Regions from separate parts of the Clostridium sp. CTA-5 genome, predicted to be linked through region 2. Evidence: riboswitches for the same ligand, from Rfam matches in the RefSeq annotation. Region 2 holds a riboswitch; the other holds the start of a gene.
The links. A riboswitch is a leader RNA that binds a small molecule or an ion and turns the genes downstream of it on or off. The one in region 2 is predicted to bind FMN.
Positions count from the first base shown of each region.

Region 1: linked by a shared signal. The riboswitch ahead of ACYUET_RS16345 (ECF transporter S component) and the one ahead of ribD (bifunctional diaminohydroxyphosphoribosylaminopyrimidine deaminase/5-amino-6-(5-phosphoribosylamino)uracil reductase RibD) in region 2 are both predicted to bind FMN.

Region 1 covers NZ_BAAAAT010000011.1:87,739-96,145, forward strand. Annotated here, with positions in the region: gene ACYUET_RS16320 (hypothetical protein) at 251-583, opposite strand; gene ACYUET_RS16325 (Tex family protein) at 883-3,060, shown strand; gene ACYUET_RS16330 (CBS domain-containing protein) at 3,158-3,538, opposite strand; gene ACYUET_RS16335 (DMT family transporter) at 3,826-4,776, shown strand; gene ACYUET_RS16340 (MATE family efflux transporter) at 4,969-6,324, shown strand; FMN riboswitch at 6,500-6,616, shown strand; gene ACYUET_RS16345 (ECF transporter S component) at 7,048-7,638, shown strand; gene rimI (ribosomal protein S18-alanine N-acetyltransferase) at 7,871-8,320, opposite strand; gene tsaB (tRNA (adenosine(37)-N6)-threonylcarbamoyltransferase complex dimerization subunit type 1 TsaB) at 8,304-8,407, opposite strand, start outside.
Region 2 covers NZ_BAAAAT010000005.1:317,372-325,778, forward strand. Annotated here, with positions in the region: gene rny (ribonuclease Y) at 1-148, shown strand, start outside; gene ACYUET_RS12135 (stage V sporulation protein S) at 491-751, shown strand; gene ACYUET_RS12140 (HPr family phosphocarrier protein) at 871-1,131, shown strand; gene ACYUET_RS12145 (DUF378 domain-containing protein) at 1,313-1,537, opposite strand; gene purB (adenylosuccinate lyase) at 1,702-3,132, shown strand; gene ACYUET_RS12155 (amidase domain-containing protein) at 3,394-4,377, opposite strand; gene ACYUET_RS12160 (DUF6398 domain-containing protein) at 4,819-6,030, shown strand; FMN riboswitch at 6,095-6,210, shown strand; gene ribD (bifunctional diaminohydroxyphosphoribosylaminopyrimidine deaminase/5-amino-6-(5-phosphoribosylamino)uracil reductase RibD) at 6,558-7,655, shown strand; gene ACYUET_RS12170 (riboflavin synthase) at 7,679-8,335, shown strand; gene ACYUET_RS12175 (bifunctional 3,4-dihydroxy-2-butanone-4-phosphate synthase/GTP cyclohydrolase II) at 8,366-8,407, shown strand, end outside.

The DNA of each region.
Region 1 (8,407 bases), on a different contig from region 2:
GTAAATGGCTATTAGGCATAATCAAAAAAATAACAAGTCCATCTACCAAGCCTATTTTCCATTATACTGCGTCAGTAAATTTGTCTAATAGGATAGCTATGAGGCAAATCCACTTCCTTGTCTAATGAAAAATAATCAGGGTATTTTGGACTCATTATTTTTATTCATATGCCTTATTTTAGATACATTTGTGAAAAATAATATAAAAATATTTTTAGGAGGTTTAATTAACTATTTTTCATAAGGTGATTTACGCTTTTCTATAAAAAATATCAAGTGTACAATATATTGAAGTTAAAAGTAAACAAATATAAATATATATATTTAGTCCAGGTTTTAAAATTGATAATATACCACCCATTATTAAAGCCAATATAATAATAGCATTAATAAATTTTAAAAAGCCTGATTTACTTGTTACAACTACATTAGTAGATGAAAATAATGTTAAAATAATAGTTAAAAAATAAAATATATTTTTCAAATCCTCAGAATAATTGATTACTTTAACTTTATTTAATAAAAGTACTAAAATAAAAAATAATAATAAAAACGAGGTAATTTTATTTATAACTTTAATCATGAACACACCACCTTTTCCAAATATTTACAATATAATTATACAATTAGGTTTACATAAGGGCAATATAGAAAAATAAATATATTAAAAACATACATAGGAATATTGTTGTTACTATAAATAAGTTATAATATTATTAAGGATTTTAATAATATCATATAATTTATATTATTAATTCTAGTTTTAGATTAATGTTGTTATTTAATGTTAAAAATAATAATAATTAGAATTTAAATAAAATAATAATGTTGTTTAAATTAAAGACATTATTAAAAATGTATATGGACATATAGGAGGATTCAATGAAATCAATAGAAGAAAGATTATCTGAAGAGTTACAATTAAAATTAAGTCAAGTCAAAAATGTTATACAACTTTTAGATGATGGGAATACAGTTCCTTTTATATCTAGATATAGAAAAGAAGCAACTGGAGGACTTTCAGATGAAGTTTTAAGAAAGTTATTTGAAAGACTTAATTATTTAAGAAATTTAGAAGAAAGAAAATCAGATGTTATAAGATTAATTAAAGAACAAGAAAAATTTACTGAGGAAATAGGGTTAGCGTTAGAAAAAGCAACTACTTTAACAGAAGTAGAAGACATATATAGACCATATAAACCTAAAAAGAGAACAAGAGCTATAATTGCACAAGAAAAGGGATTAAAGCCTTTAGCAGAACTAATTAAAGAAGGAATTTTTAATGGAGATATATATGCTGAGGCTTCAAAATATATAAGTGAAGATAAAGGTGTAGCAAATAGCGAAGAAGCAATACAGGGAGCTTTAGATATAATAGCTGAAAATATATCAGATGAAGCTAAGTATAGAAAATATATAAGAGAATTGGTTATAAAAGAGGGTAATATAGAATCTAAAGGAGATTCTGATCAGCCGACTCCATATGAAATGTATTATGATTATTCTGAAGCAGTTAATAAAATTCCTCCACATAGAATACTAGCTATTAATAGAGGAGAAAAAGAAAAGATATTAAATGTTAAGATTACCATAAATGAAGAAAAAATTATAACATATTTAGAAAGAAACATATTAAAAGGAAATCCAATTTTAGATGAACAATTAAGAAATGCAATAAAGGATTCATTAAAAAGATTAATTTACCCTTCAATAGAAAGAGAAATAAGAAGTGAATTAACTGATATTGGTGAAGAGGGTGCTATTAAAATTTTTAAAGAGAATTTAAAAGCATTATTACTGCAAGCACCTATAAAAGGTAAAGTAGTTATGGGATATGATCCAGGATTTAGAACAGGATGTAAGATTGCTATATTAGATGCTACAGGAAAATTTTTGGAAAATACAGCAGTATATCCAACATTGCCTAAAAAAGATATTGAAGGGACTAAAAAAACATTAAAGGCTCTTATAGCTAAACACAATGTTGATGTAATTTCACTAGGAAATGGTACAGCATCAAGGGAATCAGAAGAAGTAATTGCTGAAATGATAAGTGAAATAAAAAAAGAAACAGGAAGAGAATTAGCTTATGTAATTGTATCAGAGGCGGGAGCATCAGTTTATTCAGCATCTGAACTTGCAACTAAAGAATATCCAGATTTGGATGTTACAGTTAGAGGAGCAATTTCAATAGGAAGAAGATTACAAGATCCACTTGTTGAATTAGTAAAAATAGATCCAAAAGCAATAGGGGTAGGACAATATCAGCATGATGTTACTCCTAAGAAGTTAGAAGAATCTTTAGCAGGCGTAGTAGAAGATTCAGTAAATACTGTTGGAGTAGATTTAAATATAGCAACTCCTTCACTTTTAAATCATATTTCAGGTATAAATGCAACTATAGCTAAAAATATTGTTGAGTACAGAGAAGAAGTTGGAAAGTTTACATCAAGAAAAGAATTATTAAAAGTAAAAAGATTAGGTAAAAAAGTTTATGAACAATGTGCTGGATTTTTAAGAGTTGATGATAGTAAGGAACCATTAGATAATACAGCGGTTCATCCAGAATCTTACGATATAGCTAAGAAATTAATAGAATTATTAGGATATGATAAGAAAGATTTAAAAAATAACAATTTAACAGATATTGAAGAAAGAGCTGAAGCTAAAGGGTTAAAAAATTTAAGTGATACCTTAGAAGTTGGAGAGCTTACATTAAAAGATATAATTAAAGAATTAAAGAAACCAGGAAGAGACCCTAGAGAAGAAATGCCAAAACCAATACTTAAAACAGGTATAATAGAGATTAAAGATTTAAAGCCTGGAATGGTCTTAGCTGGTACAGTTAGAAATGTATCTGATTTTGGAGCATTTGTAGATATCGGAGTTCATCAAGACGGATTAGTTCATAAGAGCCAAATGGCAAATAGATTTGTAAAGCATCCATTAGATATAGTAAAAGTTGGTGACATAGTAAAGGTAGCTATTATAGAAGTTGACGAAAAGAGAAAGAGAATATCTTTAACTATGAAAGATATTGATGAATCATTAGATAAATAAATATAGAACTAAAAACTATTAATTTTAATTATATAAAGATAGAAAAAGGGGTGTCTCGAGATATAGTATATTGCTTTCGAGATGCCCCTTTATTATATTAGTTATTATTAGTTAAAAAATAGTCTAATAAATCTTCAATAGTAATAATGCCAACAAGTTTTTCATCTTGAAGAACAGGCATTGCAATAATCTCATTTTTTCTTAAACGGTTAGCTACAGTTATTAAATCTTCATTTGCTTGTGCAATAATTACTGATTTAGACATAACCCATTCAACAGGACAACTAGAGTAGTGTCCAGGTTGAACCATAAATCTATATATATCAGCTTTAACCACCATACCTACTAGTTTTGAGTTATCGTCCACAACTGGCATACCATTAATATTAAGATTATCCATAGAAGTTAATACATTATCTATAGAATCATTTATATTAACAGTATGAAAATTTGGTTTTATAATTTCGTTTATAATCATGATTTTATCTCCCTTTTTAAATATTGTTTATAATCAAAGTTTACTATAGAATAACATAAATTTAAACAAATAATAATAAATTAAAGTTGATTATATATTATATTTTTATATTAGAAAATAATATTATTCTAAAATCTCTTTTATACATTCCACACATATTTTAACTAAAAATTCCATTTCTTTTTTATCAACAATTATAGAATAAAATATTTCAAATTTATAATGTTAAGGCGTATAATATAATGGCTATAATATTTTGCATTCATATATTAGAAATGGAGGATTAAATGAAGAAAAACACATTTTATACGGACAGAAGAAACATTGTATTGTTAGCAACACTATGTTGCATACTATGGGGAAGTGCTTATCCTGCGATAAAAGCTGGATATTCACTATTTAATATAAATTCAAATGATATAGAATCTAAACTTATATTTGCTGGATATAGATTTGCATTAGCAGGAATATTAGTTTTATTATTAGAAATAGTGAAAAAGAAAAGCATATTTGATTTTTCTATAAAACAATTTGGAGAAATAACTTTACTTGGTTCAATGCAAACAGCACTTCAATATATATTTTTTTATGTAGGCTTATCGTATACTACAGGCGTTAGAGGTTCTATAATTAATGGAACAGGTACTTTTGTGAGTATTATTTTAGCACATTTTATTTATAAAAATGATAAACTGAATTTTAATAAAATATCAGGTTGTATTATAGGATTTCTCGGAGTAGTTATTGTCAATTTAAATGGACAATCAGTTGCAGGAAATTCTTTCACATTTAAGGGTGAAGGTTTTATGATGATTGCAGCAATTATTTTTGCAGCTTCTGCAATATATGGGAAAAAAATTACGCAAAATAAGGATGCGTCTATAGTTACAGGTTATCAATTATTTATAGGTGGAGTTATATTAATAATTTTAGGATATATTTTAGGTGGAAGCTTAACAGGATTTACTTTTAATTCTACAGTATTATTGGTATATATGGCTTTATTATCATCAGTATCATTTGCTGTTTGGACACAATTATTAAAATACAATAAGGTTGGAGTAATATCAGTTTTCAATTTTTTAGTGCCTGTATTTGGAGCATTATTATCTGCAATATTCCTTGGAGAAAATATATTTGATATCAAAATATTAATAGCATTAATACTTGTATGCTTAGGAATATTTTTAGTTTATAAAGAAAAGAAAGATAAAAATATCTTAAGCAATGAAATATAATTAAGTTAGCATTTTAAATAATGGCTGTCTTAAAAACATTTTTATGTTTTTAAGACAGCTTTTATAATTTTTATAAGATAAATTTATAAAAAAATTACTTCAAAATATTGACATATTAAGATGAAAGTTTTACTATATAATAGTAGTACATGTAGTACTACTATTATTACAAAAGGGGAAGAAGGGTAAAAAATGGTCAAGAAAATATTTAATAATAATACATACTTAAGTGCTATGCTAGCAATCGCAATACCAGTTTCTATTCAAAGTTTATTTCAAGCTTCTTTGAGTATTATCGATCAAATTATGGTTGGACAACTTGGAGAAAATGCAATCGCAGCTGTAGGTTTAGGCTCTAGATTTCCTAATATCTTTATAATAACTTTAAATGCTATTGGTGGAGCAACTTCTATTATGGTATCTCAATTTTGGGGTAAAAAAGATAAGGAGAATATAGCACGTTCATTTGGAGGAAATTTATTTGTTGGACTTGCTATAACATTAATATTTTCAATATTTTCATTATTTTTTTCACATCAAGTTCTAGCTTGTTATACAAAAGATATACAAATAATAGAACTAGGAAGTGACTATCTTAGGATTACTGCAGTTGGATATATACCAATACTTTTAATTACTATGTATTCATCAGTTTTAAGAAGTACAGAACATGTTAAATTACCAATGTTTGCAGGAATATTTGGAATAGTAATGAATACTTTTCTAAACTATATCTTTATATTTGGTAAATTAGGATTTAATAAAATGGGAGTACAAGGAACTGCTTATGCTACAACTATAACTAGAACTATAGAAATATTAATAATTATTATATATGTGTATGTTAAAAAGTATCCAGGAGCATTTAAATTAAAACAAATATCTGATTTATCAGTTGAATTTATAAAAAAAATAATGGTTATAAGTACTCCAATCTTAATAAATGAATTTTTATGGGCAGTAGGCGAAACAATGTATTCTATTGTATATGGAAGAATGGGTACATCGGAAGTTGCTGCAATGACATTAACATATCCAATACAAAATTTAAGTATAGGTTTTTTCTCAGGGGTTAGTGTTGCAGCAGGAATTATGGTAGGAAATAAATTAGGTAAGAATGAGAATGAACAGGCTTTTAAATATTCGAAAAAATTTGTTAAGCTAGGTTTTGTTGGTTCAATGATTTTTGGAATTTTATTAGTAATATCATCTAAATTATATGTGGTTATATTTAATATATCTGATGATCTGAAGGATTATACAATTAAACTTTTAATAATGTTTGCAATAGTATTATGGGTTAAAGTTTCAAATATGATTATTGGAGGAGGAATTTTAAGAAGTGGTGGACAAACTAAATATACCTTATATTTAGATATGTTTGGAACTTGGGGAATCGGGGTCCCAATGGGATTTATAGCAGCATTTGTTTTTAAATTGCCTATACAATGGGTTTACTTACTATTATCAAGTGAGGAGCTTGCAAGATTAATAATTGGACTTAAATTAATGTATTCTAAGAAATGGATGGTAAATATAACTGAATAATAAAAATAAGTTATTATTTTAGAATTACGCTATGTTTTCAAAGTAGTGTTGATATTGTAGTATAAACATTCATTTAAAAGATAGCTTACATTTAAATGAGAAAATTTTAATTAATATATAAGTATTGTCAAAATAATAACAAAGTTATATAATAAAAATGTAATGAAAATTAAAAATATATCTTCAGGGCAGGGTGAAAATCCCTACTGGCGGTACAGCCCGCGAGCTTAGTTTAAGCAGATTCGGTGTAATTCCGAAGCCAACAGTATAGTCTGGATGAAAGAAGGTAACCTATTAGGAATTAAGATTTTTTTCTTATTTTTTTAGTATATGCCCTGATGTGTTTTACATCAGGTTTTTTTTATTCTTTAGGAAATTATATACTTTAAAATCTGTGGATAACCTCTAGAATATCTTGTCTTATAGGTATTATAAGTACCAACTAAAGAATAAAAAATAATCATATGCCGCACCATTATTCCTGCACTACGTTTGGAAAGGGTGCATGGCTAAAAAAAATCGACGCTCCACAGTCGCTTAGTGATTTTTTTATTATTTAGAAAACTATATAGTCAAATTTGTGGATAAGCTATATTAAAATTAGTTTAAAAATGTAGAGAGATTATCTAAAGAATAAAAAAGAAAGCATATAAAGCTAATAAGATATTAAAATCAAAAACCTAATAAGCTACACCGAGGAGATAATCTTTTGGGAGGCAAAAAATGAATAAAAGCACAAACAAATTAATTAAAATTTCTTTATTATCAGCAATAGCACTTATACTTATGTATTTTGAATTTCCAGTAATTCCAATTTTCCCATGGCTTAAAATAGATTTAAGTGATGTACCAGCATTGCTTGGAGCCTTTGGATTTGGACCATTAGTAGGAGTACTAATAGAATTTATAAAGAATATATTGATATTATTAATAAAGGGAAGTCAGAGCAGTTTTGTAGGAGAACTTGCAAACTTTTTAATAGGAGCATCATTAATATTACCAGCGGGTATAGTGTACAATAGAAATAAAAGTAAAAAAACTGCCATATTAGGGATGATTTTAGGTGGAGTTTGTATTGAAATAGTAGGAATATTAGCTAATGTATACCTATTATTACCAGCATATGGAATGAATTTAGAAAGTGCTGAATTGTTAAAATATGTTACCTGGGGATTACTACCTTTTAATGGAATAAAATCAATTTTAGTTTCAGTATTAACATATATTTTATATAAAAAAGTATCAGTTTCTATTTTTAAAGTTGATTCTAATTTTGGAAGTCAAAAAAATAATAAGAAAACAATAATACAATAATATATAAGTTCCAATAAAGTTTGTTTATTAATATAAATCTTAGAATATTTATAAATAGTACTACCACCAACTATAGTGAGGAACTTATATAGAAAAATTTATGATATATATGCTTCTAACTAGATATTATTAATTAAAGATACAATTTTCTATAAAAATTATATAAAAGATTATAAATGTATTAACTTAATTAGAACATATATATAGAAAAACAGTAAGGATTAAAAAATTCTTACTGTTTTTTATCTATACGCCACATTATTATAGCGTCTTCTTTATTATCTTCATAGTAATTTTTTCTTATACCATTTTCTCTAAAACCGAATTTATGATATAAGTTTTGAGCAATAATATTTCCTGCACGTACTTCTAAAGTATATGATTTACATCCTTTATTTTTAGTATAATCAATTAAAGCTTTCAATAATTCAGAACCGACCTTTTGTTTTCTATAATCAGGATGAACTGCAATATTAGTTATATGTGCTTCATCAAGTATTAGCCAGGCACCAGCAAAACCTACAACTTTGTTATCAATTTTTGCAACAATATAAGTAGCTAAAGGATTAGATAATTCGTCTAAATAAGATTTTTTACTCCAACAAACTGAAAAACTTAAAGAACTAATTTCTAATACTTCATCAATATCCTCTTCATTTAATAAACTAGTTTGTAATTGCATTACTTAGTTTCATCCTTTGCTCATATTCTCTTTCAGCTTGTGGTTTTTTTAGATAAAATGGAGCAGAATTAGGATCATCGTAGTTAC
Region 2 (8,407 bases):
TATGGTTAAACCAGATAAAGTTGACGATGCTGGTACCGCTGAATTAGCGAGAAATTTAGTGAAAAGCGTAGAAGAACAACTTGAATATCCAGGACAAATTAAAATTAATGTTATAAGAGAAACTAGAACAATAGATTTTGCTAAATAAAATAAAAAAAATATAAGATGCGTTTTGTAATATTGCAAAGCGCATTTTATATTTTACTCTTTAATAAATTAAATTATTTAAGAAGTTGCAAATAATTTAATTTATAATTTTGTTTAAAAGTTAAAAAATAAAATCTGAAAATAAAAAAATATATTTCTCTGCTAAATTTTTCTTACATAGATTTAAAAATCTAAATTTATAAAAAGTGGATAATTTTATAGTTCATTTAGAGATTTTATATTTTTCATATTAATTGTAAAAAATAAAAGGAATTTAAAACTATGTATAGAATATATATAAATGTAAACGATTAGTATAATAACGCTAGGAGGAATAATAAAAATGGAAGTATTAAAAGTATCAACAAAATCAAACCCAAACTCGGTAGCAGGGGCGTTAGCAGCCATAATAAAAGAGAAAAATATTGCAGAAATTCAAGCTGTGGGAGCAGGAGCCATAAATCAAGCAGTTAAAGCTATTGCAATTGCAAGAGGATTTGTAGCGCCAAGTGGAAAAGATATTATTTGTGTACCAGCTTTTACTGACATACAAATAGATGGAGAAGAAAGAACGGCTATAAAATTAATAGTGCAACCTAGATAACTTAATGTTTGATTAGATAAAGCTTATCAATTTTTTTAAGTTGAAATTACTGATAAAACAGTATATACTAAAATAGTTGAGTGCTATATTTATTAATTTTTTGTAAAGAGGTGGATATAATGGTATCAAAAGAAGTAGTAGTAAAAAATGGTTCAGGTCTTCATGCTAGACCAGCAACATTATTAGTAAAAAAAGCTTCAGGCTTTAAGTCAGACGTTAGTATTGAATACAATGGTAAGAAAGCAAACGTTAAGAGCTTAATCGGAGTTTTATCTTTAGCTGTTACTAAAGAAGCAACAATTAAAATAACAGCATCTGGAGATGACGAAGCTTTAGCAGTTGAAGAACTAGTTAACTTAGTACAATCTTTAGAAGACTAATTATAAAAAAAGCCCTATTTTTATAGGGCTTTTTTTATTTTAATTTTTACTATTAGGCACATTAAATAAAATGATGTACCAAAGATGCGTTGTATATTCTGTGTCAGACAAAGGAAGTACGTAGCGAGATATAGCTAAATTTGCTGACGTAGTATGACGCAAAATAGATGAGGATGTTCTATTATTTTTTTGAATGTGCCTCAATCAAGTTACACCTAAATATTAAAGAAATTAAATTTAAAGATGATAAAAAGATAATTACATAAATAATTCTTTGAATTAAAGGGGAACCTAAAGAAACTATATTTACTAAATTAACATTTAGTAAACCTATAAGCCCCCAGTTAAATGCACCTATAATAACTAAAATAAATGAAATTTTATCAAATAGATTTAATTTGCACATTTGTTAATCACTCCTATACATATAAAATATTATATTTATATATATGATTAAAATATTAATATAAAACAAAAGTTTTAAGAAAACACTATAAAAAGTGCAAAAATATGTTATAATACGAATGTTGAAATAAAAACTAAAAAATATATTCGTGTGGAGGTTTTTAAATGAGAAATTTATATAGCACACCATTAAATTCAAGATATGCATCTAAGGAAATGAGTTTTATTTTTTCAGATGATATGAAATTTACAACATGGAGAAAATTATGGGTAGCTCTTGCTGAATGTGAAAAAGAATTAGGTTTAAACATAACAGACGAACAAATAAAAGAGCTAAAAAGTCATATTAATGATATAAATTATGAAGAAGCTACAAAAAAAGAAAAAGAGGTAAGACATGATGTAATGAGTCATGTATATGCATATGGTCTTCAATGTCCAACTGCGAAAGGGATAATACATCTTGGAGCAACTTCATGTTATGTTGGGGATAATACTGACATAATAATAATGAGAGATGCATTGTTACTAATAAAGAATAAGATAGTAACAGTATTAAACCATTTAAAGAAATTTGCTATTGAATATAAAGATTTACCAACATTAGGTTTTACTCATTATCAACCTGCTCAATTAACTACAGTTGGTAAGAGAGCAACACTTTGGATGCAAGATTTAGTTATGGATGTAGAAAACATAGATTTTGTATTATCTACTTTAAAGCTAAGAGGGGTTAAAGGTACTACTGGAACTCAAGCTAGCTTTATGGAACTTTTTGATGGAGATGAAAAAAAGGTTAAAGCTCTTGATGAAATAGTAGCAAAGAAAATGGGATTTGATAAGAGTTTTGGAGTTACAGGACAAACGTATCCAAGAAAACTAGATTCAATAGTTTTAAATACTTTATCTGAAATAGCTCAAAGTGCATATAAATTTAGTAATGATTTAAGATTACTTCAAAGTATGAAGGAAATGGAAGAACCTTTTGAAAAAAATCAAATTGGATCATCAGCGATGGCATATAAGAGAAATCCTATGAGAAGTGAAAGAATAAGTGCGTTAGCTAGATATGTAATAGTAGATTCATTAAATCCAGCTATTACTGCTGGGACTCAATGGTTTGAAAGAACACTAGATGATTCAGCTAATAAAAGATTATCTGTTGCAGAAGGCTTCTTAGCATTGGATGGTGTTTTAAATCTTTACATAAATATTGCTGAAAATATGGTAGTATATGATAAGGTAATTGCTTCACATGTTTTAAGAGAACTACCATTTATGGCTACTGAAAACATAATGATGGAATCTGTAAAAAGAGGTAGAGATAGACAAGAATTACATGAAAGAATTAGAGTTCATTCAATGGCAGCAGCACAAAGAGTAAAAGGTGAAGGCTTAGATAATGATTTAATTGAAAGAATAATAAATGATGATTCTTTTGGATTAACTAAAGATGAAATATTAGGAATTATAGATCCTAAAAAGTTTATAGGTAGAGCACCAAGTCAAGTAGTTGAATTTATAAATGAGTATATAGATCCTATTATAAAAAATAATGAAGACGCATTGAAAATAAAGAGTGAAATAACAGTTTAAAATAAAATATACATACTATAATTATAGTATGTATATAAGTCTCATAAAGTTTATTCATTAACTAATGAGCTTAGTCAAGAAGTTATATGGAAAATTTATTATATATGATTATAATTAGTTAATATTAATAAGGCATCTTAGATTATTTATAAACTAAGATGCCTTATTTTTGTTAAAGTTATCTAAAGCTAGCAACTGTACTATTCCTATTTTTGTGAATTAGAAATAATGGAGACTATCTTTTTAGATTTAAATTTTTGTTTATAATATCTCTATATTTCTTATTTTAGGATAGATTGTAGGATAACTTAAGCTTAGAGGGTAATTTAGTTTATTATAGCTATGACAGCAATATAAATAATCGCCATTTGAAAGTGTATGTGTAATTATTCCTGAATGAGAGAATCTACCTATCTTAGGAGTATAAAATTGAATTATAGATCCTTTAGTCATAGGAGAGTCATTTTTAATTTCAATTCCTATTTTATTAGATATTAAGTAAGAATAAAGTTCTTCAACTCTAACCCAAGAGTTAGAGTATGGTTTCCAAATTTTTGTGGTTTCAATTCCAGCAAAATTTATTGATTGAGAAACAAAATTAGTACAATCTCCACCAGAGCCTTCAAATAATTTATATTGATCATTAGGGACTAAAGCAAATTTTTCAGCATATTCACATGCTAGTAATGGATTATAGTTAAACTCTTTATTTTCAGAATAAGGAGTTCTATAGAAATTGGTTGTTTCTAAAAATTTTTTATACAATCTGTCTAACACTTTAATTTTTGAACTCCAAATGTTTATTCTATCAGAATTAATCAAACTATCAATTTCAAACAGGTTTTGTTCGAATACATTTTTATATAGATAAGGTTCTTCTTCTTTATTAACAAGAAAAATGATTTTATACTTTTTATTAATTTTTTTTAATATGATAAGATATTCATCAATAGAAACTGATTTAATTCCAGTTGGAAAATTATCAAAAGAAAAAGAGTAGATATAATTAAACTTTATTTTTATTAAGTTTAAATTTTTTTCTATTACTTTATAACTGTATTTAGATTTAATTTTACTAATATTGGAGTTTGTTTTTGATATCCAAAGATGATTAAAAAATTTTTTTAAGTATAAATCGTCAAAAATAGAATCAGTTATATTAAAATTTTTTTTTAAAAGCAAATTAAATTTATCATATGGAGTAGATAATATATGATAAAATTTATGCAAACTTACAAACAACAAATATATCACCACCTATTAAGAATTATATTTGTGCTTTGGTACTTAATAGAACAACTGCTTTTTATTTTATGTTTTAAGTTAGTATTTTATTGTGATATAATTAGCACTTAGATGTATAAATTAATATTTATAATATGCATAAAAAATAAAAATAAATTGATAACATGTATTAACGTGTATAATTTTATATAATATGATATAATTTCAAGAGGATTACATTTTATCTAAAAACATTAAACCTAATGTTTTTAGATAAACAGCAATAAATTATAATATAATTAATTTTACGGTAGTTTGTGGCACTTGCACTATAGTGTAATTAAACTATATAATATAATAAGATTGAAAAACTTAAGTATATAAATTTGATTATATATTTTTGAATTGTTAAGTATAAAAATCAAATTTATTAGAGATTCTTAAAAAGGAGTTATCAGAAGAATGCAAAATTTACCTAACTCAATAGTTGGCAAGTATGAAGAAATTGTAGAAAAGATAAATAAATTTTCTAAAGAACATCTTAATCAAGAATATGAGGATATTTGTATAAAAGCTTTACAAGATTTATGCTTAAATCATGAAGATATATTAAAAAAAGGAAAGGGTTCTTCATGGGCAGCAGGCATTGTACATGCTATCGGAACAATAAACAATCTATTTGATGTTAAAGAAGAGCCATATATTAAAGCACTTGACTTATATAAAGAATTTGGAGTTAGCAGTAGTACAGGCTCAACAAAGTCAAAAGAAGTGAGAACTTTACTGAAGATGTCAAAAGAAAATGAAATTTGGATGATACACTCTGGTAAAAGTGTAGACAGTTCAACAGTAGAAAAAGAATGTAAAGTTACAGAAAAACATGAAGCTGATAAGTCAAAAGAAAAATTGCAAATTAGTGAAGAATTTTTAATAGCTCAAAAGATCATGAGAAGAGCTTGGAGTGAAAAAAATTACAATAAAAAAGTAAAATATGCAAAAGAAGCTTTAAGTATTTGTGAAAATTGTTCAGATGCTTATATAATATTATCAAAGAATAATAATTTAAGTGAAAATGAACAAAAAGAATTACTAGAGAAGGCTGTTAATGCAGGAAAGAATATTTTAGGAATAGATGATTTAAAAAATGCTTCAAGAGAAACTTTTAAAAGAAGAGAAGCTCAACCATTTTTTGGAGCTAAATATACTTTAGCAATTAAGTTATGGAAAATGGGAGAGAGAGATGGGGCAATCAAAAATGCTTTTGAACTTTTAGAATATAATGAAAAAGATAATTTAATGCTTAGAGGAATTTTATCTAGTTGGTTATTAATTGAAAAAAAATATGATGATGCAGAAAAACTTTTCAAAACATATAAGAATGATTATTTAGCAGCAGTTGTATACAGTAATGCACTATTATTATATAAGACAGGACGTATTAAGGAAGCAGAAGATATGCTAAGAAAAGCATATAAGAAAAATTCATTTGTAATACAATATATTATAAAACAAAAGAAACTTCCTAAGGTATTACCTAATATATCAAAATTCGGTAGTGAAGCTGAGGCTATGCATTATATTAAATATAGTTTAGAAGCATGGACTGATTCAGTTGAAACTATTAATTGGGTAAAAGGAATGAATATAAATTTCAAAATAGAAATGAGTAATTAAGTAAATTTTAGAATAATCTTTACATAAATCAAAAAAAGTGATAATATGAAAATATAATTAAATAAATTATCTTCAGGGCAGGGTGAAATTCCCTACCGGCGGTAAAGCCCGCGAGCTATTTTTAGCAGATTCGGTTAGATTCCGAAGCCGACAGTAAAGTCTGGATGAAAGAAGAGAATGATATATCAATCTAATTAAATTATTATTAGGTTTTTAGTTATGTTATTTAGAATGTTTTATTCCCTGAACTTAAAATTTAGAGTTCAGGGTTTTTAATTTATAAAATATTAATTTAAGCATTAGTTTATGTTATATGGAGTAGATTATTTAAAATTATTTTAAATGATGTAATCATTCATTAAATATGTTTGTTTATAGACCTCTGAAGATATTTAAAACTTCAGAGGTCTTTTTGTTTTTTTATAAAATTAGAAAAATTGAAATAGAAAGATAAATTATATCAAAATAGAGTTTAAAAAATTAAATATAGATAAAACTAAATAAGTAATATTAAAGTGGGTGAGAAGATGAATGAAAATTATATGGACTTAGCTATAGATTTAGCTAAAAAAGGTATAGGAAAAGTAAATCCTAATCCGTTAGTTGGTGCTGTGATAGTGAAAAATGGAAAAATAATAGCTCAAGGGTATCATGAATACTATGGAGGGCCACATGCAGAAGTAAATGCAGTTAAAAATTCTACTGAAATACTAGAAGGAAGTACAATTTATGTTACATTAGAGCCTTGTTATCATTATGGAAAAACACCACCGTGTGTTGACTTAATAATTAAAAACAAGTTTCAAAAAGTAGTAATAGGGATGTTAGACCCTAATCCACTAGTAGCAGGAAAAAGTATTGAAAAACTGCAAGAAAACGGTATCGAAGTAGTAGTTGGAATAAGAGAAAAAGAGTGTAAAGAACTTAATGAGATATTTATTAAATATATTACTTCAAAACTTCCTTTTGTAGTTTTAAAAAGTGCTACTTCACTAGATGGAAAAATAGCTACATCTATAGGTGAGTCTAAATGGATTACTTCAGAAGCAGCAAGAAAAGACGGTCATATATTAAGAAAAAAATTATCAGCTATTATGGTTGGAGTAAATACAATTATTAATGATGATCCAAATCTTACATGCAGAATTGATAATGGAAGAAATCCTGTAAGAATCATTTTAGATAGTAAGCTAAGAATTCCTATTAATTCTAAAGTAATAAAAAATAAAGATGCAGTCACCATAGTAGCTACTACTAGGTATGCTGACCAAATAAAGATGCAACAATTATTAAAAGAAGAAATTAAGGTTATTAAGGTAAAAGATAAAAATAAAAAAGTTGATTTAAAAGATCTTATGATTGAACTTGGAAAAATTCAAATAGATTCAATCTTAGTAGAAGGTGGAGGAAAAATTAATTTTTCTTCGTTGCAACAAGGAATAGTGGATAAAGTTAGATTTTATATTGCTCCTAAAATTATAGGAGGAGTAAACAGCAAAGGAAGCATAGGTGGAGAGGGATTTAGGAAATTAAGTGATGCTGTAAATTTAAAGAATTTAACTTATAAAAATATAGGTGATGAGATAGTTATAGAAGGCTATATAAAAAATAGTAATAAAAAATAGTAAATAAAGGGGGATTAAAAGAAATGTTTACTGGAATTATTGAAGAGGTAGGTAGAGTAGAATCACTTAATTTAAATAGTGGTTTTGGATTAATAGAGATTAATGCAAATAAAGTATTAGAAGGAACTAAAATAGGCGATAGTATAGCATCAAATGGAGTATGTCTTACTGTTTTAGAGATGACTAGTTCTTCATTTAAAGCTAATATTATGGGCGAAACTTTAGATAAGAGTACTTTAGGAAATTTAAAAATTGGAGATAAGATTAACCTTGAAAGAGCTATGAAGTTAGAAGATAGGTTTGGAGGGCATATTGTAAGTGGACATATAGATGGTATTGGTAAGATAGTATCAATTGACAAAAAAGAAGATGGTACATGGTTTACAATATCATCATCCAAAAATGTATTGAAGTACATAATATACAAAGGATCCATATCAATAGATGGGATAAGCTTAACAGTAGCTTATGTAGATGATAATACATTTAAAGTATCTGTAATACCACATACATTAGAAAATACAATTTTATGTGATAAAAAGTTAGAATCACTTGTTAACTTAGAGTGTGATGTAGTAGGAAAATATATAGAAAAGTTAATACCTAAAAAAGATGAAGCAGAAAATGTTCAGAGTAAAAGTAATATAACCTTGGAGTTTTTAAGAGAAAATGGGTTTTAAATAAAAAAATATTTTTATGAGGTGAGAAAATTGAAATTTAGTAGTGTAGAAGAATGTATAAAGGACTTTAAA